One region of the Neobacillus sp. B4I6 genome, then DNA from elsewhere that is predicted to be linked to it. Evidence: riboswitches for the same ligand, from Rfam matches in the RefSeq annotation. Region 1 holds a riboswitch; the other holds the start of a gene.
The links. Region 1 has a riboswitch for cyclic di-GMP ahead of QF028_RS29550 (anti-repressor SinI family protein). Riboswitches for the same ligand answer to the same signal wherever they lie in the genome.

Region 1 (3,214 bases):
TTTAAGTGGGTGAATAGTGTGCCGTTGTATCAGATGAAGGAAGTTTGGACACCGTTGAAATTCATTAATATTAAATTCTTTAAAAGTGAAAACAGGCAAATTTTCGTGAAAATTTGGAAAAGTCGCAGAAAGAAAATTAGGTTTCTTTAAGACAGTTGGCATAGCTCCATCTGTTTTTTTATTAGAAGGGGACCGCAATATAACTAAAAGAAGCATTGCCGTATTTAATGGAATGGTTCCAAGATTTAAATCATGCATTCTACAGGCAATAGAAGAAAAGGATGAGGACTGGGTCCCGGTTAGTGGATCATGTCAAATAAATAAAGCTAATCCACTTAAACAATATTAGGGAGTAGCTTTCTTTCACTATATTTACTATATGATTCAACTCGATTGCGACCTTTTTGTTTTGCTTGATATAGTGCCCTATCTGCTTCACGGATTAAATCCTCTGGATTAGAATTAAAATCTGGAATTATTGTAGCAGCGCCAACACTGACTGTAAGGAATTTACTAACATTAGACCCTACATGAGGAATATGTAACTCTTCAACGGTAGAGCGTATTTTTTCTGCCACAATACAAGCATCATTTATAACTGTTTCCGGCAAAATGATTGCAAACTCTTCACCGCCATAGCGAGCAACTGAATCTGTTCGTCGCTTAACGGTCTCCTCTAAAATACTTGCTACTTGTTTTAAGCATTCGTCACCGCCCATATGACCATATGTATCGTTAAACTCCTTAAAAGAATCAATATCAAGCATAATTAGCGATAGTGGTTTACTGTAGCGTACAGCCTGTCTCCATTCTCGAATCAAATATTCATCAAAATAACGACGATTAGCAATGCCTGTTAATCCATCTCTATTCGAAAGATCTTCCATCTCTTGATAAGCTTCTATAAGGTGTTGTTCAGCTACCTTTCGTTCAGTAATATCAGTTACCATTCCGATGACATAGGATAATTCATCATTTTTTCCAGGAAATAGAGATGAAGTTACTTTACCCCAAACCAATTGTCCGTCCTTACGATAATAACGCTTTTCTAATTGATAATGGTCGATTTTTCCTTCCAATAATTCATTCAAGAGTCCCATAATTATAGTAGTATCATCGGGATGACTAATATCACCAAAAGTAATATTTTGTAATTCTTTCTCACTATACCCAAGCATATCTTGTAACTTTGGATTAGCCATAACAGGTCTGCTGTTTTTATCCATGAGAGTAATACCAATAGGCGATTTCTCATATATAACTTGAAACTGTTCATTAATTCTTTGTAATTCCTTACTTTGATTCCTATCTTTTTCCATAAATAATTTCACTTTGTCAAACTGTTTACCACACCACCAAGCGAGTGTTAGCATTATTGGCAAACCTATAAATTCAATAGTATCAACGTATCCATCTCTAGAAAAATAATAGGTTATATACAAACAATTAGTAATTAGAACAAGAATAAACGCAGTTATGCTTCCTTTATATTTCATTTTCATCACTTATCCTGTAATCAACTCTTTTATCTTTTACATTTTTTTATGGATAGGGCAAAAAACGACTTACATTTTAGTAACTTTCTGACGTTTTTCCATAGTATGATGGACTCCATTATTTATTAAGAAAATCTCTAATTTCATCAACGGATATTTCCAGCGCTAGAGCTTGCTTAATAAGCTCCACCCATTCATTATCTAGTTCTTTTTCACATGTTGGTACGATCATAATACAACCTCCTAAAATATGTACAATTTTAGGCAACCCAGCGATCATAGTTTAAAACCTTAGACCTGTAGCTTTGCGTCCCAGTCTTTCGAAAGGTTTGCTTTTAACTAATTAAAGAATTAAAATATTAAGGCTCATAGTACAATGGTACTATATGTTTTCTAATAAACAAATAAATATAATTCTAAAAAGTTCGACATTAATTGACAGAAACGTTGATTTAACAATAAAAAAAGCGATGCGCTACCTAAAGCATTGCTTTTATAAATGTCTTTATTGTTGCGGGTACTCCAAATGAGAACGGCTTAATATGAACTGTAGGTATTTTCTATTGAAAACCTACTTAAAAATCAACCCCAAACAACTTAAGTTCCTCCGAATCATGAGGGAGGGTAACCATCTCTTCAAACTTCATTCCGACCTTTTCAAGCAGTCTCGATGACCCATCATTGTCCTCAGAGGTAATCGCCACAATCCGCTTCAGACCCAGTTGTTCCCTTCCATAGACAAGCGTGGCTGAAGCTGCCTCAAAACCATAACCTTTAGTTTGAAACCTTGATAAAAAAGCAAAACCAAGATCGACATCGTCTAAAGAATCGCGTTTAATCAATCCGCAAATCCCAATCGGGGTCCTTCCTTCATCTTTTAGCTCCGTCATATAAAGACCAAAGCCCAGCCGGGAGTACATCTCCATCGGTCCCGTTACAATGTAGTTCCTAGCATCCTCTAACGTCCGCACCCCTCGATCACCGATGAACCGTATCCAAGAAGGACCATTCAAAAGCTCGAGAATAAACGCGGCATCATCTTGCGTTAACCAGCGAAGGACCAATCGTTCTGTTTCAATCACTTTCAACTAAAATACACCTCATTTGATTGTTATTTGTGAAAAATTCATAACTAAGTCAAACTATATCATGTATCCTGAAAAGGAAGATGGTAGAGCAATGGTTTTTTCACTAGATCAACTAAAATATCCTAGCACCATCTTAAAGGATGATTAATCATGGAGCAGATTAGAGAGGAGAGCACAATGACGACTAATTTTATAAAATTAACTGAACCTACCTCAAACATCGTTGAGGTGTTTAATCGTTGGGAAAACGACCCAGCATTAATTCCGTTGACTCGCCCGAACCAAAACCAATCGGAAATGGAACGTCGTGAAGAAATGTCCCTGGTGGACTTAACAAAACGCCTGGAAGACCATCACATCTATCTTATCTATCTGAATGACCAGTTAATCGGTGAAATGAACTATGTAGTCGATCCGAACTATCTTTACAAAAAAGAGCCTGGGACCGCCTGGATTGGGATCACTCTTGGTGAATCCGAAGGACGAGGCAAAGGGATTGGTTATGATGCGATTCAATATATGGAGGAACAGATTAAGAAGCAAGGGCTGAAGCGGATTGAATTAGGCGTGTTTGAATTTAACGAACAAGCACAGAAACTCTATCAGAAGCTGGGCTACAAAGAAATTGGC
Region 2 (3,214 bases), 1.9 Mb from region 1:
GCTCTTGAAAGTCCATTAATGATACAGGAATCCCCTAGCTGTACCGTAGAGGAAAAAGAGGCAATCTTAATATTTATAGTGTCTACACAAGAGGTTCTCTGCAACATGATGGTCACTCCGGTGATAGGGGAACAAACGGGCCTATGATTAACGATTCTGCAGGGGTATCAAAGGTTGAGGCCAATTGGATCGTTTCCGTATCTCCCACCATTACTAACGAGGAGCTTGATACCCCAGTGATTTTTATGTTTTGGACAAAGAGTTCTCGGTTATAAACCTCGAAGTTCATTCTGATTTCATCCCTTTCATATTTTCAGGTAAATTGCTGAAAAAAACAAATACCCCATTTTGAATTTCCTTTTTTAATGCTTCTATAACTAAATCGTCCGAAGGGGCATTTTCAAAAGAGCGGCTGCCAGAGGAATGGGCGTTTATATGTTGTTCAATCCTGATAGGAAGCTGTTTAATGATGTCTTGTTTTATGAACGATAAATATTCATCATTCGGTTGAACGGTTAATTCCCTTTGGGCATTTTCAACTAATTGAGGTAAATCTGTTTCTAAATATCTGTAAATAGCTTCCTCGATTTTCATTGATCTTTGCATTTGATCCTTGGGTGATATTGGTGTGGTTAAGGATTGATTTTGTACTGCGAAGTCCTCGATTCCTGATAATTCGGATGGGTTTAGACCTATGTTTAATGTTCCTTCAAGAGTCTCAACTTTCAATTGATCAAATTTATATTCAATTTTATCAACATGGATGGCTTTTTTTTCATTTAATTGTTTGATATCTTCTTTCATTTTTTGGAGAGCGTTCTCTAAAGTTAGAATTCGCTGCTCCTGTGCTTGAATACACATCTGTAGCCATTGAAGATATTGGGAATAATCCTGATACATGTAATCACCTCACAATTATTTCGCCAATAAGTTTATCGATTTCTATATGATAGGGAGCTTACCTATCTTGTTCTCTTACAGCAGCTTGTAATGGTACGGCTGGTGTCCCTAATAAAGAGCCTGAAGTTTTTGGTGCGGGTTGTGTAAATCCACCGGTATTATATAAATGAGATGTAGGTTTGATAATCCCCGCACTGCCTATTTGTAGGACGGAGGAATTGGTAATCCCGCCAATTTTAATAAAATTAATCTGAATGGACTGCTGGATATAGAAATTCATTTAAAAATCACCCATTCATTAAGCATTAAGTGCAATTCCTTGATCATATACATCAGGATCATTGGTATTCGTGGAACTAACATTATTATGGAGCCGTAAGCTTTCCCCTGTGTTAAAGGAACCAGCACCGGAAAAGGTTTTTGCATTGGAAAATGGCATAATTTTATAAACATCTCCAATATGGAAAACAGAACTGCTGCCAAGTGTAATGACCTGTGCAACTCCAACAATCGCTGGCATTTTCAACACCCTTTTTTCATAGTATCTTCTACATCCTATGTATGGGCACAGCTAATGTGATTGATTCGCCCAAATATATTGGAAACCGAGGTCATTTAAGTTTATTTACACTTTTATTTATTTGTTTTTAGGGGTATGAATATAAAATAGTTCAATTAACCTATGATTCACAATGCAAAATGATAAAATAGTAGGATATCCGATAAGGGTAAAACGTTCTATTATGTGATTAAGAGATCAGTCGGAAAAATAAACACTGAGTCTCGATAAAGGCAAAGCTGATGAAAATCAGTGACGCAAAGCTACAGGGGCTAAGGTGCATTTGCACTAAGCCAGCCAGTTACCGAAAGATCAGGGTGTTTCAAAATAGATATTCTATGTCTGCATAGGTTTTCTATGTATATATGGTTGTTCTATGAATTCTATCCCCCCTTTGGTAAAGGTGGGGCTATTTCTATTTCACGGAGGTGAAAATTGTTGAAGACACCTTTAATGGACGAGGAAAATGAAAAGGCGAAAAAAGCTAACAAACATCAGGAATTAGAGAATGTTCTTCATAAGAAAATTTTGCAAGAGTTAAAAGAGCAAGAAATTGAGGAAATCATTCCAAAGTTTGACGGAATGACAGTCGAAATAATAAAAGAAGATGAAGAATTCCGCGGGCAAATTGATCGGAAAAAAGTAGATGATGAGCTAATCAACGACCTAACTGGTTTCGGACCAATTAATTCCCTCCTTTTAGATGAAGATGTTTCAGAGGTAATGGTGAATGGACCCAACCAAGTTTACTGTGAACGAAAAGGGAAGTTGGTGTTAACGCCAGTTCAATTCCGAGACAATGAACATGTCATGAGTGTAATAGACAAAATCGTTGCCCCACTGGGACGGAGAATAGATGAAAGTTCTCCAATGGTAGATGCCAGGCTTCCGGATGGATCGCGTGTTAATGCGATCATTCCCCCCTTGGCATTAAATGGACCAACTATAACAATCAGGAAATTTTCAAAGGATCCCTACCAGATTGAAGATTTGATTAACTTTGGAACAGTCACAGAGGAAATGGCTATCTTTCTAGATGCTTGTGTGAAAGCACGGTTAAATATGTTTGTCAGCGGAGGAACAGGATCTGGCAAAACAACCACACTCACTGTTTTGTCAAATTTTATCCCAGATGATGAAAAAATCGTAACTATTGAGGATGTAGCCGAGATTCAATTGGGACAAGAGCATGTGATATCCCTAGAGTCACGTCCGCCCAATATAAAAGGTATAGGAGCCATCTCCATTAGAGATCTTGTCAGGAACTCACTACGGATGAGACCAGACCGCGTTATTATCGGGGAAGTACGTGGAGGAGAAGCGCTTGATATGCTGCAGGCAATGAATACGGGACATTATGGTTCATTGGCTACAGGGCACTCAAACAGTCCAAGAGATATGATTGCTCGGTTGGAAACAATGGTTCTTATATCTGGTGTAGATTTGCCGATAAAAGCACTACGTGAGCAAATTGCCGGGGCAATTGATGTGATTATACAGCAAACACGTTTAAAGGACGGAACAAGAAAAATTGTCAATATAACTGAGGTACAAGGGATGGAAGGAGAAATTATCGTTCTCCAAGATATCTTCTCTTTTAAACAAGAAGGACTTAACTCAGAAGGGAAAATAATCGGAAGGCTTGTACCTACCGGTGTCCGCCCTAAATTTTATGATCGTCTAGAGGCATCTGGAATTCAAATTCCGTCGTCCGTGTTTATAGAAAATGAGGAGTGGCGGCAATGATTGGACTGC

Region 2: another riboswitch for cyclic di-GMP. It lies ahead of QF028_RS19865 (CpaF family protein); the one in region 1 lies ahead of QF028_RS29550 (anti-repressor SinI family protein).

Annotation. Positions count from the first base shown of each region.
Region 1 covers NZ_JBNPWB010000002.1:5,517,507-5,520,720, forward strand. The annotation lists gene QF028_RS29545 (GGDEF domain-containing protein) at 336-1,496, opposite strand; gene QF028_RS29550 (anti-repressor SinI family protein) at 1,615-1,728, opposite strand; cyclic di-GMP riboswitch class I at 1,757-1,840, opposite strand; gene QF028_RS29555 (GNAT family N-acetyltransferase) at 2,072-2,584, opposite strand; gene QF028_RS29560 (GNAT family N-acetyltransferase) at 2,762-3,214, shown strand, end outside.
Region 2 covers NZ_JBNPWB010000002.1:3,585,307-3,588,520, reverse strand. The annotation lists gene QF028_RS19890 (spore germination protein GerPE) at 1-107, opposite strand, end outside; gene QF028_RS19885 (spore gernimation protein GerPD) at 113-289, opposite strand; gene gerPC (spore germination protein GerPC) at 286-900, opposite strand; gene QF028_RS19875 (spore germination protein GerPB) at 959-1,180, opposite strand; gene QF028_RS19870 (spore germination protein) at 1,199-1,420, opposite strand; cyclic di-GMP riboswitch class I at 1,682-1,768, shown strand; gene QF028_RS19865 (CpaF family protein) at 1,913-3,205, shown strand; gene QF028_RS19860 (hypothetical protein) at 3,202-3,214, shown strand, end outside.